Regions from separate parts of the Cupriavidus sp. MP-37 genome, predicted to be linked through region 2. Evidence: predicted binding sites of a transcription regulator. Region 2 holds the regulator's gene; each other region holds the start of a gene.
What was found. The regulator LexA, encoded in region 2, represses DNA repair genes until DNA is damaged. The targets are predictions, from matches to a motif close to ACTGTATNNNNATACAGT.

Region 1 (6,030 bases), 1.5 Mb from region 2:
ACGTCCTTGGTCTCGCGGATGAACAGCGCGCCGACCACGAAGGTGAGGGCGGCGATGATGATCGGGTACCAGAGGCCGTAGTAGATGTTGCCGTTCTGCGCCACCAGCGCAAACGAGATGGTGGGCAGCAGGCCGCCGAACCAGCCGTTGCCGATATGGTAGGGCAGCGACATCGAGGTGTAGCGGATGCGGGTCGGGAACAGTTCCACCAGCATGGCGGCAATCGGGCCGTACACCATGGTGACGTAGATCACCAGGATGACCAGGATCACCAGCACCATGATCGTGTTCATCTGCGCCGGGTCGGCCTTGGTCGGATAACCGGCGGCGGCCATCGAACTGCCCACTTCCTTCTTGAACGCCGCGATCTGCTGCTTGCTGGCGTCGTCGAAGCTGTGGCCGTTGACCAGCTTGGCATCGAAGGCCTTGATCTCCTTGTCGCCGATCTTGACGCTGGCCACGGTGCCGGCCGGGGCCTCGACCACTTCATAGCTTGCCGAGGCCTGGGCCAGGGTACGCTTGGCGATGTCGCACGAGCTGCGGAAGTCGATCTCGCGGGCGATCGGGCTGCCCTGGAACGAGCACTGCTTCGGGTCCGCGGTCACCACGATCTGGGCGCTTTGCTGGGCGCGCTCCAGCGCCGGGTTGGCGTAGTGGGTCAGGGCCTTGAACAGCGGGAAGTAGGTCAGCACGGCCAGCGCGCAGCCCGCCATGATGATCCACTTGCGGCCGATCTTGTCCGACAGCGCGCCGAAGAAGATGAAGAACGGCGTGCCGATCACCAGTGCGCCGGCGATCAGCAGGTTGGCCGTCTTGGCATCGACCTTGAGCACCTGGGTCAGGAAGAACAGCGCGTAGAACTGGCCGGTGTACCAGACCACGGCCTGGCCGGCGGTCAGCCCCAACAGCGCCAGGATCACGATCTTCAGGTTGCGCCATTGGCCGAACGACTCGGTCAGCGGGGCCTTGGAGGTCTTGCCCTCGGCCTTCATGCGCTGGAATGCCGGCGATTCGTTCATCGACAGCCGGATATAGACCGACACGCCCAGCAGCAGGATCGACAGCAGGAACGGGATGCGCCAGCCCCAGACCTCGAAGTTGGCACCGGTCGCCTCGCGGCACAGCAGGATCACGATCAGCGACAGGAACAGGCCCAGCGTGGCGGTGGTCTGGATCCACGAGGTGTACGCGCCGCGCTTGCCGTGCGGAGCGTGTTCGGCTACGTAGGTGGCGGCACCGCCGTACTCGCCGCCCAGCGCCAGGCCCTGCAGCATGCGCAGCGCGATCAGGATGATCGGCGCGGCCCAGCCGATGGTGGCGTAGCCTGGCAGCAGGCCGACGATGAAGGTCGACACGCCCATGATCAGGATCGTCACCAGGAAGGTGTACTTGCGCCCGATCATGTCGCCCAGCCGGCCGAACACCAGCGCGCCGAACGGCCGCACGATAAAGCCGGCGGCAAATGCGAGCAGCGCGAAGATGAAGGCCGAGGTCGGGTCCAGCCCGGCAAAGAACTGCTTGGCGATGATCGCCGCCAGCGAGCCATACAGGTAAAAGTCGTACCACTCGAACACCGTGCCCAGCGACGAGGCAAAGATCACCTTGCGCTCTTCGGCAGTCATCGGTGCGTTCTGCGCGCCCCCTCCGGGCACCGCAACGTTTTGCACGTTTGCCATCTTGTCTCCTCCGTCTGGATTGGATCTCGGGCGGGACGTGGCGCGCGGGAAGCACCGTGCGGCTGGCCCCATGCCCAGAGTTGCAGAGGATTGTGGGTGGCGAAACTTACTGCGGTCTGACAGATTCCGGCGCGCCCGCGGCAAAAAATGTCGGGGTATACGCTAGCCGCGCAGAGCATCATGGATGCTGCGCTGCAGGGGCCTGGCGCCTTCGCTCCGCACCGTGGTGCGTCTTGCCGGCGTGCGGCTATGCAGCATCCGCGCCCGGGCCGCGCGAGGCGCCCTGCGAGGGCATCGGCACCGGCGGCGCCTCGGCGCTGTCGGCTTCGGCGTCGCCATGGTTCATGCGCCAGGCGTAGAGCGCGGCCATCAGCACATAGACCACCAGCGCGCCTTGCGCGCCTACCCAGAACGAGAACGGCCAGCCGAAGAAGTTGAAGCGCAGGTCGCGTGCAAACCACGCCACCACGAAGGTGACCGTGAACCAGACCGCGAGCAGGCCGCAGATCCAGCGCAGGTTGCGGTGCCAGGCCAGGCGATGGCGTGCCTCGGCGCTGCCGGGGGCTGGAGTGTCGTTCATGGGGACGGAAAGTTTTCGGGACGGCGCAGCGTCACGCGGAAATGCGCGCCGGCCAGCCGTGGCGATTGCTGGTAGACGTGGTCCGAGATCTGGACGTCGCCGCCGTGCTGCTGCACGATTTCGCGCACGATCGCCAGACCCAGGCCGCTGCCTTCGGTGTTGGTGCCGAGCACGCGGTAGAAGCGCTCCATCACGCGGTCGCGCTCGGCCGGCGCAATGCCCGGACCGGTGTCTTCCACATCCAGGTAGGCGAACGGTTCGAAGGCGTCGGCGCTGACCCGCACCGTGGCGCGGCCGCCGCGCGGCGTGTAGCGGATGGCGTTGTCGAGCAGGTTGTTGAGCATCTCGGTCAGCATCAGGCGGTTGCCCTGGACCATCACCGGATGGTCGTCGGCATCGAGGCCCAGGTCGATGTCGCGCGCCCACGCCTGCGGCAGCCAGTCCTTGACTACCTCGCGCGCCAGCGCCGCCAGGTCCAGCGCGGCCATGCCGCCGGTGCCGGCCAGGTTTTCCATGCGCGCCAGCGACAGCAGCTGCGTGACCAGGTGCGCGGTGCGCTCCGAGCTGCCCGCGATCTGCGCCAGCGAGCGCCGCAGTTCCTCGGGCGACTGCTCGCGCTGCGCCAGCTCGGCCTGCATGCGCAGGCCCGCCAAGGGTGTCTTCATCTGGTGCGCGGCATCGGCGATAAAGCGCTTCTGGGTCTGCACCGACTGGTCCAGCCGCGCCAGCAGTTCGTTGAACGAGCCCACCAGCGGCGTGATCTCCTGTGGCGCGGCGCGTTCGTCGATGGGGCTGGTATCGCCCGGGTTGCGCGCGCGGATGCGCTGCTGGATCGCGGTCAGCGGCGCCAGCCCGCGCGACAGCCCGAACCACACCAGCACCACCGCCAGCGGCAGGATCACGAACTGCGGCAGGATCACGCCCTTGATGATTTCGTTGGCCAGGCGCGCGCGCTTGTCCAGGGTCTCGGCCACCTGCACCAGCACCGGCTGGGTGCCGCTGACCTGCTTGAGCTCGATATACGTATAGGCCACGCGCACGTCGTTGCCGGCCACGCGGTCATCGCGCAGCGACACCAGTCCCGCGTGGCCCTGGTCGTCCTCGGACGGCAGCGGCAGGTCCTGGTCGCCGGCGATGTATTCGCCGCGCTTGCCGACCACCTGGTAGTAGATGTTGTCGGTCTCGTCGGCGCGCAGGATCTCGCGCGCCGACAGCGGCAGCTGCAGCGTGACGCGGCCGTTGACCTCGCGCACCTGCTGCGACAGCACGATGGCGCTGGCCTCGAGCGCGCGGTCGAAGGGACCGTTGGCGATCGACTTGGCCACCAGGTAGGTCACCGCGATGCTCATCGGCCAGAGCAGCAGCAGCGGGGCCAGCATCCAGTCCAGGATCTCGCCGAACAGCGAGCGCGGCGCGGGGTGGGCGGTGCTTTCTTCCAGGTGCGGCAGCGCGTCGGCCAGGTCCTGGTCGGTGGCCTCCGGCGCGGAAGAGGGAGGTGGCGCGGCGCGGGGCACGCGCCGCCATGGCAGTCGCAGCAGGCTCATGTCGGCGAGGTTGGACTCAGGTCGGTCGCGTGGCCTGCAGTGATGGGATCAATGCGGCGCGGCCACCGCCGGCTGGAATTTCTCCAGGCAGTAGCCCAGCCCGCGTACGGTGGCGATGCGGATGCCGCCCACCTCGATCTTCTTGCGCAGGCGGTGCACATAGACCTCGATGGCATTGTTGCTGACTTCCTCGCCCCATTCGCACAGGTGGTCCACCAGCTGCTCCTTCGATACCAGGCGGCCGCTGCGCGTCAGCAGGATCTCGAGCAGGCCGATCTCGCGCGCGGACAGGTCCAGCATCTGGTCGTTCAGATAGGCGATGCGCCCGACCTGGTCGTAGGCCAGCGGCCCGTGCCGCATCAGCGTGGCGCCGCCGCCGGCGCCGCGCCGCACCAGCGCGCGCACGCGCGCTTCCAGCTCGGACAGGGCGAAGGGCTTGGCCATGTAGTCGTCGGCGCCCAGGTCCAGCCCCTTGACGCGCTCGTCGACGCTGTCGGCGGCGGTCAGGATCAGCACCGGCAGCATCGCGCCGCGCGCGCGCAGACGCTTGAGCACCTCCAGCCCGGACATGCGCGGCAGGCCGAGATCGAGGATCAGCAGGTCGAAAGTCTGGGTCGACAGCGCCGAATCGGCTTCCAGCCCATTGGCAACATGGTCGACGGCGTAACCCGAGTGGCGTAGCGAGCGTGTCAGGCCGTCGGCCAGCACGTCGTCGTCTTCGGCGATCAGAATGCGCATGGTTGTCTCCACCCTGGCCGGCATAGCCGGCACCAGTGCGCAAGGGGCACGGGGGCGCGAAGGGGCTTGCCAAGCATACTGTTTTTTTATACAGTACCCGCACGTTCCGCTAGCGCCGCCCGGGGAGACCCCCTGGAGTGCGGCCGCGCAGACAGCCGGGCCGGCGCCGATGCCGGCAAATGCCGGTGCCGCGCCACATGCGGCCTATTTATACACCATTGACTCAAGGACGACCATGGACGACAAGAAGGCAGGTGCCGGCGTGAGCGCCGAGAAGCAAAAGGCGCTTGCCGCCGCGCTCTCCCAGATCGAGAAGCAGTTCGGCAAGGGCTCGATCATGCGCCTGGGCGACGGCGAGGTCGAAAAGGACATCCAGGTGGTTTCCACCGGTTCGCTCGGCCTGGATATCGCGCTTGGCGTCGGTGGCCTGCCGCGCGGCCGCGTGGTCGAGATCTACGGGCCGGAATCCTCGGGCAAGACCACGCTGACGCTGCAGGTCGTGGCCGAGATGCAGAAGCTGGGCGGCACCTGCGCCTTTATCGATGCCGAGCACGCGCTGGACGTCAACTACGCTTCCAAGCTCGGCGTCAATGTCGGCGACCTGCTGATCTCGCAGCCCGACACCGGCGAGCAGGCCCTGGAAATCACCGACGCGCTGGTGCGCTCGGGCTCGATCGACCTGATCGTGATCGACTCGGTCGCCGCGCTGGTGCCCAAGGCCGAAATCGAAGGCGAAATGGGCGATTCGCTGCCCGGCCTGCAGGCCCGCCTGATGAGCCAGGCGCTGCGCAAGCTGACCGGCACCATCAAGCGCACCAACTGCCTGGTGATCTTCATCAACCAGATCCGCATGAAGATCGGCGTGATGTTCGGCTCGCCCGAAACCACCACCGGCGGCAATGCGCTGAAGTTCTACGCCTCGGTGCGCCTGGACATCCGCCGCATCGGCTCGATCAAGAAGGGCGATGACGTGATCGGCAACGAGACCAAGGTCAAGGTGGTCAAGAACAAGGTGTCGCCGCCGTTCCGCGAGGCCTTCTTCGACATCCTCTACGGGCAGGGCATCTCGCGCCAGGGCGAGATCATCGACCTGGGCGTCGATGCCAAGATCGTCGAGAAGTCGGGCGCCTGGTACAGCTACAACGGCGAGAAGATCGGCCAGGGCAAGGACAACGCCCGCGAATACCTGCGCGAGAACCCGGACATCGCCGACGAGATCGAAAACAAGGTGCGCGCGGCGCTGGGCGTGGTGGCCATGAACCCCACGGCCGCAGCCGCGGCGGCCACGATCGAAGACTGACCGCGCCGGCGGCCATTGCTGCAGCAACCGGAAAGGCCGGGCATCGATGATGCGCCGGCCTTTTTGTTTCGGCCCGGAATTTCACGACCCTCATGGCCACCCGTCCCCCCCTTTCGCTGAAGGCCCGCGCCGTCGGCTACCTGTCGCGCCGCGAGCATAGCCGCGCCGAGCTGGCGCGCAAGCTGGCGCCCC
Region 2 (6,030 bases):
GATCGAGCACTACGATTTCGTCCGGGATTTTGTCGGCAAGGTAGCGCAGGCGGGTTGCGGCACGTTTATCGTGCACGCGCGCAATGCGATCCTGAAGGGACTGAGCCCGAAGGAAAACCGCGAGATTCCGCCGCTGCGCTATGAGGTCGCATACCAGCTCAAGCGCGAATTTCCGGAGCTGGAAATCCTGATCAATGGCGGCATCGTCAGCCATGATGAAATCGCGGCCCACCTGGAGCACGTCGATGGCGTCATGATCGGACGCGAGGCGTATCACCAGCCGTACATCCTTGCGGAAATGGACGCGCGCTTCTATGGCGATACCAGCGCGCCGGTGCCGTCGCGGCTCGATGTCGAGCTGGCGATGCAGCGTTATATCGGCGACTTCGTTGAGCAGGGCGGATACATGGGCGCCGTGACACGGCACATGCTCGGCCTGCATCGTGGCATCGCCGGCGGACGTGGCTGGCGCCGCGTGCTGTCCGATGCAAAGCGCATGCATGCGGTGCGCACGCGTGCTGGCGTGGATGCGTTGTTCGAAGAGGCGCGCACACATCTGCGTCCGCACGCACAAGAGCCGCTGGCAGCTTGAGCGCGCACGGCCTCGGGCCATGCCGAGGCTGCGCTCTAACTTCGAATCGTGAAAATATGCATGGCGGCGCGCGGGTTCCGCGCGCCGCACTTGACATCCCGGATCGCCCGGAAACCGGCGTCCGGAAAGGGATTCCCCTAATTCGCTGAGGCAGGGCACTTTCTTACACTGTGCCTGCCCTCGAATACAGGGCTTTCTTCAACTGATTATTAGCCCGCTCCGGCGGGCTTTTTTTTCGTCGGCGATCTCGCGCTTGCGGCATCGCTCTTCGTTTACCCGAATGGTGCATTGCCCGGATGGCAGTTACAGTGCAACGGCCTTCAGGGCATTTGAGATCGCTAAAGTTAAGAGTCCGCGCTGCGGACTCTTTTTTTGCGCGCTCGCCTGGCACCACCTCGACGATCGTGGTTTGACCATCCTTCCGGTCAGGCGTTCCATCAGTCACGCAAAAGGGTTCTGCTGGATCCGCATCGCGGCGGCTAACGCGTATGGCTGATGCCGATGTCCAGCGTGCCGTAAGTCGTGATGCTCGATTCCCTGCCGTCAGCACCGCCCGCAGCGCATCCGCCGAGCAAGGCCGCAAGTACCCCCGCGGCGAGAATCCTCGTCCTCCATCTACACTTGTTCTGCATGGCCTGTTCCCTGTGTTCGATCCCCGTCGATTGGGCTCGCGCGTGGCCAGGAGGTTCCATCGCCGGATGGTGCGGCGTGGAAACATCGTCTGCCTAGGGGAAGAAAAAGAGGCAGGCGGCCCATGGGGCGGGCCGCCTGACGGGAAGGTCGAGGGGGGTCAATGTCCCTCGGACTCGAGTATCGCTTCGGGCATGTGCCGCATGAACCCTGCAGAGGTAGGGGCTGTGCGCAGCATATTTGACTGGCGGCGTGATCGGAAGTCATCCAGTGCCCGTGATACGATTTCCGCACGCTCCCCAGGCGAGTTCAGGCACGGCATGCGGACCGTGCCGGCAGGGGAGGCAGCATGGACAAAGACAACGTGGAAAAAGAAGCGCCGTTCGGCGTCGTCTATGAAGACTTCAGGGTGATCTGGGTGGCGGAGCAACTCCAGGGTGGCAAATGGACCGCGCGCTACTGCTGGCACCCCGGCACCTCGGAAGCCGCCGGCAAGGCCTTGCAGGAAGCCGTGCTGAACGGCAAGTCGCGCCGGTTGCTGGGCCAGTTCGACACCGAAGCCGAGACCATCGCGGCGATCAAGCAAGCGGTGCTGCTCGAGGCCAAGTGGAGTCCGTCCCGGTCCTGAACGATGCGCCCCAAAATTTTTTGTGCGGGATACTAGCCATCTCGAAAATCTGTTTGTATAATCTTGTTCTTCGTCGATCAGCGCTTCGCTGATGACCTCTACGGTGGCTGTAGCTCAGTTGGTAGAGTCCAGGATTGTGATTCCTGTCGTCGTGGGTTCGAGTCCCATCAGCCACCCCAGATTTTCCTGCAAACGGCGCCTGACTTAGGCGCCGTTTTGCTTTCCGGGCTCTGCTGACAGCTCATCGAGCCTGATCCTTCGGTGCGGGTCGTTGTCGAGGCAGTTCCGCGCATCGCTGCGGCGTAACGCTTTGATACAGCGGCCGGGGCCCCCGGTTGCTATGCTGGCCGCATTTTCTTTCCCATTTTCCCCCTATGCTCCGGACGCTCGCTGCCGCTGTCTCCCTGCTGCTGTGTTTGATGGCGCCATCGTTGGCGCAGGCCGATGATCGCGATTATCCCGGTGGCTATCGCCATGGCGGCGGCGAGTACAAGGAGAAGTTCCGTAGCGGCGGCTGCGAGGTGGAGCGCGAGCAAAAGCGCGATGGCGAATACAAGGAAGAGCGCAAGTGCAAGGGTGGACCGCGCGGCTACGAGCAGAAGCAGAAATACCGCGAAGGCCCTTGCCTGATCGAGCGCGAGTGGAAGCGCGACGGGGAATTCGAAGAGAAGATCGAGTGCAAGCGCCGGTGAGCCCTTCGCAGTGCCAGGAGCCGCTGCAGGCTAATGGCGCGAAAATCGAGATGGCGCCTGGCCGGCGCACAAGGTAAAATCCGCAACCGGCGACGGCAAATCCCGCACGAACGCTGTGAAAATTCCAGCGCCGGTGCGACAAGATGCGAAGCCGGAAGCGTTGATTTCAATGGGGTCAATGGCAATGGGCGCCGGGATGGCAATTCCGGTCGTCGTGGGCTCGAGTCCCATCCAGCCAACCCAAGCATTCTTCAGAACGGTGCCTCTCAAGGGCGCCGTTTTGCATTCCCCGGGGGTGGTATGTTTGTTCGAACGGCACTGATTGGCGCAGCGATGGCCACCATGGTGGCAGGGTGTGCCACGGGCACTTCCGAGAAGGATGTCCGCGCTCGCCCGCCGATGCGCCTGTTTACGCCGGCCAAGATGGCCGATGTCGCGAAATGCCTGCGCAACAATCTTGGCGACGAGGCTACGCTGGTCCAGCTGCCGGCGAAAAACCAGGCCGAGATCCGCATCGGCCAGAGCGCGGCAAGCGGTGAATATCAGTACGCCTACCTGATCTCGCTGACGGCACAGCCCGACGGCACGGCGCTGGAATTGCGCAAGACCGATACCTGGTTTCCCCAGCTGACGCCGACGGAACTGGAAGCCGAAGCCAAGGCGTGCGCGCGTAGCTGAGCGGGGCAGAGGGCCCGGCGACGCGAACGTCTGCGAAGATCGGTCAGGCGGCCAGCTTGTCGGTGGTTTCGAGTTCCAGCATGCGGCAGATCGCGGCCATGCTGCCGACCATGGTACGGCGCTGCGTACCCTGGTAGACGCGTACGCCCTTGCTCTGGCGAAACGGCACGGGCTTGACCGGACGGCGGGCGGCGACGTGGTGGATTTGCGGCATGGTGGCACCTCTTTTTAGGCAAAGCGGGGTCAACACCCGGCAAGCCGGGCGACATCAGCAAAGCAATGGAAGCGGGTGGGCCCGCGCAGGACGAGTGCCTGCGGTGGTGCCCGGCTAGAAGCCGGAAGAGCGGATCAGCCCGACGGCGATGCCTTCCAGCGAGAACTCTTCACCGGGCTCGACGATGATGTTGGTGAAGTCCGGGTTCTCGGCGATCAGTTCGATATGTCCGCCGCGCCGCTGCAGGCGCTTGACGGTGACGTCGTCGCCCAGCCGCGCCACCACGATTTTGCCGTTGGCGGCCTCGCTGGCGCGGCGCACGGCGAGCAGGTCGCCGTCGAGGATGCCGGCGTCGCGCATGCTCAGGCCGCGCACGCGCAGCAGATAATCCGGACGCTCATCGAAGACCGAGGCATCGACCTGGTACTGGCGGTCGATATGCTCGGCGGCCAGGATCGGGCTGCCGGCCGCGACGCGGCCTACCAGCGGCAGCGTCAGCTGCATTACCCCGGCCATCGGCAACGAGAACTGGTCCGGCAGCTCCGAATCGCTGCGCGATACCTTCAGGCGGATGCCGCGCGACGCGCCTGGCGTCAGTTCGATCACGCCTTTGCGCGCCAGCGCCCGCAGATGTTCTTCCGCGGCATTGGGCGAGGAGAACCCGAACTCCGCTGCGATCTCGGCGCGGGTGGGCGGAAAGCCGGTGCGGCGGATCGTGTTGCGGATCAGATCGAAAATCTGCTGCTGCCGGGGTGTCAGGGTCGCCATGGGATCGCCGTTCCGTGCAGGGCCGCTGGTTCGGGTGACGGCGCTCCGGGCCGTCATCCAGTATCCGGCGGGCCGGGCACTGTATGTTTAAACAGTATGCTGTGATTTTATACAGTATCGGCGTGAGCGCAAGCAGAATTTTGAGGCGTGTCGCATGGACGCCCGCCCAAGCGTCCGAACCAGGCTGCGGCAAGGGCGCGAGCGCCCGCTACAATCGCGATTCCCTCTACAGAACGAATCCTTGCGCGCTCCCATGACCCAATTGCCTCGCATCGTCGTATTGGCCACCGGTGGCACCATCGCCGGCGCGGCCGGCAGCGCCGCCAGCAGTGCTCGCTACCAGGCGGCGACCGTGCCGGTGTCGTCATTGCTGGCTGCCGTGCCGCCGTTGCAGTCGGTGGCCCGCATCGAGGCCGAGCAGGTGGCGCAGGTCGACAGCAAGGACATGACCTTCGCGCTCTGGCAAACGCTCGCGGCGCGGGTCGGGCACTGGTCGGCGCAGCCAGACGTTGCCGGGATCGTGATCACGCACGGCACCGATACGCTGGAAGAAACCGCGATGGCGCTGCACCTGACCCAAGCGTGCCCGGTGCCCGTGGTGCTGACCGCGGCGATGCGTCCGTCGACATCGCTGTCGGCGGACGGGCCGCTGAACCTGCTGGATGCGGTGCGCGTCGCTGCCCATCCGGAAGCGCGCGGCAAGGGCGTGCTGGCCGTGCTGAACCAGCAGATCCACGCGGCACGGGACGTGGCCAAGGCGCATACGTCGGCGGTCGACGCCTTTGTCTCGCCCGGCGGGCCGCTGGGTTTCGTCCAGGACGACTACGTGCGCCTTGCCCGCGCACCGCGCGCGACCGGCGCCATCGGCCCGATGCCGGCGGCCTGGCCGGTGGTGGAAATCGTGGCGAGTTATGCCCAGCCGGGTCGGGTGGCGGTGGATGCGCTGGTGCAGGCTGGCGTCGCCGGGTTGGTGGTGGCCGCGGCCGGCAATGGGTCGGTCCATGAGGTGCTGGCAGCGGCGCTTGCAGACGCCGCGGCGGCCGGGGTGGCGGTGGTGCGCAGCTCGCGTACCGGTGCGGGCCATGTGGCGATCCCGCCGCAACTGAGTCCGGCCGATGGTGTGTTCGTGTCGGCCGCGGATCTCAACCCCTATAAGGCGCGCGTGTTGCTGGCGCTGGCGCTGGCGCAAGACGCGGGGCTGGCGCGCGACCCGGCGCGGCTGCAAGCAGTATTTGCCAGCGCCTGATTTGCCCGTGTAATCAGTGGCTTGCGTTGTTGCCGCGCGGCGGGCTATAATTTAAGGCTATTCAACCTTGCCACACCGGACTCGTGACGCCCGGGTGGCTAATCCCAAAAGGAGCGTCAATGCGTCATTACGAAATCGTCTTCATCGTCCACCCGGACCAGAGCGAACAAGTGCCGGCCATGATCGAGCGCTACAAGCAGCTCGTGACCTCGCAGAACGGCAACGTTCACCGCGTGGAAGACTGGGGCCGTCGCCAGATGGCTTACATGATCCAGAAGCTGGCCAAGGCTCACTACGTTTGCCTCAACATCGAATGCGGCAAGGAAACCCTGGCTGAACTGGAACACGCGTTCAAGTTCAACGACGCCGTCCTGCGCCACCTGATCGTGCAGACCAAGAAGGCCGAGACCGCACCTTCGCCGATGATGAAGGAAGTGCAGCGCGAAGAAGCCCGCAAGGCCGCGCAAACGACCACCGAAGGCCAGGCCGCCTGAGTGCGGACTGCGGTGTGTGCCGCGGCTGACAGCGTCGGCCGGGGCACGGGCAGAAACAGCAAGGATTGCAACCAGCAAGAGGCCCCGC
Region 3 (6,030 bases), 1.8 Mb from region 2:
CGCTGCTGCATATCCGCCGCACCGGCTACACCCATGGCGACAAGCCGGTCGAACTGACCGACGCGTACTGCCTGAACGACTTCTACGAGCTCAAGCAATAGCGCCCGGCGGCGCCGGCCACGGGCGGCTCCACCGGCGGCGGGGGCGGGTCTTCCTCTGGCGGCAACGGCAGGTCGGGGGGCACGCCCGGCGGCGCTGGCTCTTCCACCGGGGGCACGGTATGGCGCGGCTGCAGGCGCGCACCGGCGAGGGGGTTCAGCGAGGCGGGCATGCGCGGTCTCCGTGGCGGGGTTTCCTCCTCATTGAAGCAAACCCCGCCCGCACGCGCCAGTGCGGATGCCGCCCCGCTCAGGCGTGCTGGCGGCGCACGAAGAACAGCGCCGCGCCCACCGCCATCAGCACGCTGCCGAAAAACCGGTTCTGCCACAGCACCGCGCGCGCATTGCGGAACAACCCCTGCATGCGCGACGCCAGCAGCGCATAGCCATGCATCACCACCAGGTCGACGCCGCACATGGTGGCGGCCAGGATCGCCAGCTGCGGCGCCAGCGCCCGGTTCGGGTCGATGAACTGCGGCAGCACCGCAACCATGAAGATGATGCCCTTGGGGTTGGTCACATTGGTCAGCAAGCCGGTGGCAAAGCGCCGGCGCCGGCTCATCACGGCCACGCGCGCGGGGCCGCCGTCCTGCGCGGCATCCACCTCCACCCGGGCGCGCCATTGCTGGATGCCGAGATAGATCAGGTACAGCGCGCCGATGGTCTTGACCACCATGAAGGCCTGCTCCGAGGCCAGCAGCAGCGCCCCCAGCCCGCCGCCGGCCACCAGCAGCACGATCACCAGCCCGGCCTGCAGGCCGAAGATGGTGGTGGTGGTCCTGCGCAGCCCGTACGACAGGCCATGGCTCATCGACAGCACCGCGCCCGATCCCGGCGACACGGCGATCACCCAGCACGCGGCGAAATAGGCCAACCAGACTTCCCAACGCATTGAAATTCTCCTTTGACGGCAACCATGCCCGGCAGCGCACTGCCCGGGGCACCTGTGATTCGCTGCGGCGCCGCGGCGCCGATGCGAATCAGAGCGGGTGGAACCCGCCCAGGAACTGCTCCACCTGCTCGGCCTGGCGCGCGTCGCGCGCGGCCGCGCCGGATTCCAGCACCACCGCCTGGAACACGCGCGTGCCCACCGCCACCAGCCGCGCGCTGAGCCGGCGCGGCGACTGGTCCTGCGGCGACACGCCGCTGGCCTGCACTTCCAGCCCGGCCAGCGGGCGGCCCGGCCGGTCCGCGCTCATGATGGTGACCGGCCGCGTGCGCGGCGCGCCCGACAGCGTGCCCAAGTTGGCCAGCAGGCCGGCCTGCATCGCCACCAGGGCCTCGCGCCGCAGCGCTTCATCGTCGGCGGGCAGCGTGACCACGCCCACGGCGAAGAGGGTGTCGTCGACGCGCGCCGCTTCCATCGTCATCGGCAGCTTGCGCCCGGCAATGGTCACGTCGCGCGCGGCGCTGGTGGGCTTGCCGGGATAGAGCGCGGCATAGCCGCCCTCGCCCGACTGGATGGTGCGCCAGTCATAGCGCGGCGAACAGGCGCACAGGGCCAGCGCGAGCAGCGCGGCGCAGCACGTCCGGGACCAGCGGGGCGCGGCAGGTTGGCTCAGCGGGGGCGGCACGGAACGCATGAAGAATCGGGGCGGAACGGCATGGGCGGGATCGGCGCGCGCGGCGCGATGCCGGCGCGCGGAAACCGGTATTATCCCGGAAGCGGCGCGCCAGTGCTTGCGGCGCCGCCTCCGCCGCACCAACCTCCGCCATGCCCGCCTCCTGCCCCGCCCGACCCGCCCGACCCGCCCGACCCGCCCGACCCGCCCGACTCGCCTTAGCCAGCACGCGACTGCCCTGGCTTGCCGCGGGCGCGCTGCTGGCCGCCGTGGCCGGCGTTTTTGGCGTCCCGGCCGCTGCCAGCCCGCCCCACCTGCCGCCGGCGACCGACCTCGCCGCCCACGGCGCCGACGCGGCGCGCCGCGGCGAACCGCTGGTGGTGCTGGTATCGATGCCGGGCTGCGGCTATTGCGACGCGGTGCGCCGCAACTACCTGGGACCGCAGGCCGCCGCCGGCGAGATCGCGGTGCGCGAACTCGACATGACCGCCGACACCCCGCTGCGCGCTGCAGATGGCAGCCTGACCACGGCCCGCGCCTGGGCCCGGGCGCACCAGGTCAAGGTGGCGCCCACGGTGCTGTTCCTGGACCGCCAGGGCCACGCCGCCGCGAGCCCGCTGCGCGGCATGCAGCCCGACTTCTACGGCGCCTACCTGGAACAGGCGCTGGCGCAGGCCCGCGCCGCCGTCGCCGCGCGCAAGTGACGCAAGCGCGGCGGCGGATTGCCGCAAGGCGGTTCCGCACAGCGCGCGAACGCCTGCCGCATTAGAATGTCCCACTGCTGACCGAACCTGCCGAGCCGCCTTCCCATGACCACGACCCCTGCCCCCAAGACCTCCCGCAAGCCCTGGCCCATCGTCGCCGCCGTGGTGGTACTGGCATTGCTGGGATGGTTCGGCTACCGCGCGCTGTCGCCGTCCGGTACCGCGCCGGCCGCCACCTTCACGCTGCTGTCCGGTGAAAAGGTCAGCACCGCCGACCTCAAGGGCAAGGTCTACCTGGTCAACTTCTGGGCCACCAGCTGCGCCACCTGCATCAAGGAAATGCCGGACATGGTCAAGACCTACGAGCAGTTCAAGGGCAAGGGGCTGGAGTTCGTCGCGGTGGCAATGAACTATGACCCGCCGATGTACGTGATGAACTTCGCCCAGACGCGCGGGCTGCCGTTCAAGGTGGCGATGGACACCGACGGCAGCGCGGCCAAGGCCTTCGGCAACGTGGGCCTGACGCCGACCACCTTCGTGATCGACAAGGAGGGCCGCATCCTCAAGCGCTACGTCGGCGAGCCCGAGTGGGACGCGCTGCACAAGCTGCTCGACGGCGCGCTGGCAAAGTCCGCGTAATACCGGCCGCAATACCGGCCGCAATACCCGGCGCTGCCAACAGACGATAAAAGGTGCTCATCGAGCACCTTTTTTTGTGGGATGGCGCGATCCTGCGCGTAGCGGGTTGCGCAGGCGGGCTGTATGGATATACAGTTGGCGCCAGTCTTTCCAAGCCCTTCCGCCCGCCCCGCCCGTGACCCTGGACCTTGCCCCCGCCACCGCAGCCACCGCAGCTGACGCCGAAGCGCTCCCCGCCTACCTGTCGCGGCTCAATCCGGAGCAGCGTGCCGCGGTCGAGCACGGCAGCGAGTCGCCGCTGCTGATCATTGCCGGCGCCGGCTCGGGCAAGACCAATACCCTGGCGCACCGGGTCGCCCACCTGGTGCTGGGCGGCGCCGATCCGCGCCGCATCCTGCTGCTGACATTCTCGCGCCGCGCGGCCGCGGAGATGGGACGGCGCGTCGAGCGCATCGTCGACCAGGCGCTCGGCACCAGTACCGGCGCGGGGCGCGCGGCGCTGCAGTGGTCCGGCACCTTCCACGCCATCGGCGCGCGGCTGCTGCGCGAATATGCCGAGACCCTGGGCCTGTCGCCAGCCTTCACCATCAGCGACCGCGGCGACGCCGCCGACCTGATGCATGTGGTGCGCCACGACCTGGGCCTGTCCGAGACCGCCAGCCGCTTCCCGAAGAAGGAAACCTGCCTGTCGATCTATTCGCGCGTGGTCAACACCCAGGCGCCGCTGGCAGACGTGCTCAGGCAGCAGTTCCCGCGCTATGCGATGTGGGCCGACGCGCTGCGCACGCTGTTCGCCGGCTACGTCGAGGCCAAGCAGAAGCAGCACGTGCTCGACTACGACGACCTGCTGCTGTACTGGGCGCAGGCCATGGCCGAGCCCGCCATCGCGCAGGACATGGGCGCGCGCTTCGACCATATCCTGGTCGACGAATACCAGGACACCAACGCGCTGCAGGCGTCGATCCTGCTGGCGCTGCGTCCCGATGGCCGCGGCCTGACCGTGGTCGGCGACGACGCGCAGTCGATCTATGCCTTCCGCGGCGCCACCGTGCGCAATATCCTGGATTTTCCCGCGCAGTTCACGCCGGCGGCGCAGCAGGTCACGCTGTCGCAGAACTACCGCTCGACGCAGCCGATCCTGCAGGCCGCCAACGCGGTGATCGGGCTTGCGGCCGAACGCTATACCAAGGACCTGTGGTCCGAGCGCCAGTCGGCCGAAAAGCCCGGCATCATCGTCGTCAACGACGAGGCCGACCAGGCCCGCTACGTGGTCGAGCAGGTGCTGGCGCGGCGCGAGGCCGGCCTGGCGCTGATGGCGCAGGCGGTGCTGTTCCGCGCCGCCGACCACAGCGCGCAGCTGGAGATCGAGCTGGCGCGGCGCAATATCCCGTTCGTGAAGTTCGGCGGCCTCAAGTTCCTGGAATCGACCCACGTCAAGGATGTGCTGGCGGTGGTGCGCTGGCTCGAGAACCCGCGCGACCGCATGGCGGGCTTCCGCACGCTGCAGCTGCTGCCCGGCATCGGCCCCAAGACCGCGGCACGCGTGCTCGATGCCATGGCGCTGGCGACCGAGCCGCTGTTCGCACTGCAGGAATTCGAGCCGCCGCCGGCCGCCGCGCCCGCGTGGGCCGAGCTGCTGGCGCTGGCACGCGCGCTGATGGCGCCGACGTCGCCGTGGCCATCGGAATTCGAGCAGGTGCTGGCCTGGTACACGCCGCACCTGGAACGCCTGCACGACGATGCCCCCGCGCGCCAGGCCGACCTGCAGCAACTGGAGCGCATCGCCGCCACCTACGGCGCGCGCGAGCGCTTCCTGACCGAGCTGACGCTGGACCCGCCCAGTGCCTCGAGCGATGAATCCGGCGTGCCCTCGCGCGACGAGGATTACCTGATCCTGTCGACCATCCATTCGGCCAAGGGCCAGGAGTGGAAGGCGGTGTACGTGCTGAATGCCGTCGACGGCTGCATGCCGAGCGACCTGGCCACGGGCACCACCGAAGAGATCGAGGAAGAGCGGCGGCTGCTGTATGTGGCGATGACGCGGGCCAAGGACCACCTCGACGTGATCGTGCCGCAGCGCTTCTACGTGCACCAGCAGGTGGGATTCGGCGACCGCCATGTATATGCGTCGCGCACGCGGTTCATACCGAACCGGGTGATGCCGAACTTCTACAGCCGCTCGTGGCCGCCGCCGATGCCGGGGGAAGGCGCGGTGAAGCCGGCGCTGGCGCCGGTGGACCTGGCGGGGCGGATGCGGAATATGTGGCGGTGAGGCTCGCGAAGTTCGCGCACCTGCCGGTTTTCTCCCCTCTCCCGCAAGCTGTATGGACCGGGGACATGGGTAACACATGTGCCAGGACATGGGTAACAGTCCAGTCTCCAGTTTAATTGGCCTCCTGTAGGTCTATTGTGGCCACCTTCTGATGGCAGAAGTAGACATCAAAGGTGCCGTCCAAATCCACGCGAGGGCGCAGCGCTACGGGCGTTCCGACCAAGGCTCGTCCGACCCGGAACGTCTTTCCTCGGAAGCAGATGCGCCCGCCGTCGCCTACCTTTCGCACGATGTCATCGCTGCCGTACTCGATAGGCGGGAGCTCGCGCGGCATCGTCCGTGGACTAGGCGCATAGCGGCTTGCGGGTGTCTCCATATCCAGGGCGTGGTGTGGGCGCTTGAAGTTGTACACGTGGCGCCAATGGCTGAAGTGATGCTGCGCATCGTCCAGATCCCGGAAGCGCTGGTTGGCCAACAGCTCTGCCTGCATGGTTCGATGGAAGCGCTCGTCCTTACCGTTGGTCTGCGGATGGCGAGGTCGGCTATGACTGAGCCGCACCCCCAGGCGGATCAGCCAAGCACCCAACGTGGTAAGTGCACGGGGCACTGGAGAACCCCAGGGCGGGCCGTTGTCTGCATTGATGCGCTCGGGCAGCCCATAGCGCGCAAAAGCCTTCTCTAACGCTTCCTGTACGGATTCAAACTGTTCGTTGCCCAAGGCCCTGAGCAGCACATTGAACCGGGAGTGATCGTCC

Region 1: a site for LexA is predicted at 4,616-4,633, ahead of recA (recombinase RecA). Genes of this name have one in related genera too.
Region 3: a site for LexA is predicted at 3,122-3,139, ahead of LIN44_RS16350 (ATP-dependent helicase). Genes of this name have one in related genera too.

Annotation. Positions count from the first base shown of each region.
Region 1 is NZ_CP085344.1:3,280,283-3,286,312, reverse strand. It holds gene LIN44_RS15100 (MFS transporter) at 1-1,676, opposite strand, end outside; gene LIN44_RS15095 (DUF4212 domain-containing protein) at 1,924-2,256, opposite strand; gene LIN44_RS15090 (sensor histidine kinase) at 2,253-3,800, opposite strand; gene LIN44_RS15085 (response regulator transcription factor) at 3,849-4,538, opposite strand; gene recA (recombinase RecA) at 4,774-5,838, shown strand; gene recX (recombination regulator RecX) at 5,931-6,030, shown strand, end outside.
Region 2 is NZ_CP085344.1:1,746,985-1,753,014, forward strand. It holds gene dusA (tRNA dihydrouridine(20/20a) synthase DusA) at 1-592, shown strand, start outside; gene LIN44_RS08185 (hypothetical protein) at 1,572-1,850, shown strand; tRNA gene LIN44_RS08190 (tRNA-His) at 1,954-2,029, shown strand; gene LIN44_RS08195 (hypothetical protein) at 2,270-2,542, shown strand; gene LIN44_RS08200 (hypothetical protein) at 2,876-3,220, shown strand; gene LIN44_RS08205 (hypothetical protein) at 3,264-3,434, opposite strand; gene lexA (transcriptional repressor LexA) at 3,549-4,202, opposite strand; gene LIN44_RS08215 (asparaginase) at 4,456-5,448, shown strand; gene rpsF (30S ribosomal protein S6) at 5,568-5,942, shown strand.
Region 3 is NZ_CP085344.1:3,541,107-3,547,136, forward strand. It holds gene LIN44_RS16320 (GntR family transcriptional regulator) at 1-101, shown strand, start outside; gene LIN44_RS16325 (hypothetical protein) at 83-271, opposite strand; gene LIN44_RS16330 (LysE family transporter) at 349-990, opposite strand; gene LIN44_RS16335 (hypothetical protein) at 1,079-1,681, opposite strand; gene LIN44_RS16340 (thioredoxin fold domain-containing protein) at 1,930-2,364, shown strand; gene LIN44_RS16345 (TlpA disulfide reductase family protein) at 2,470-3,003, shown strand; gene LIN44_RS16350 (ATP-dependent helicase) at 3,179-5,275, shown strand; gene LIN44_RS16355 (IS481 family transposase) at 5,388-6,030, opposite strand, start outside.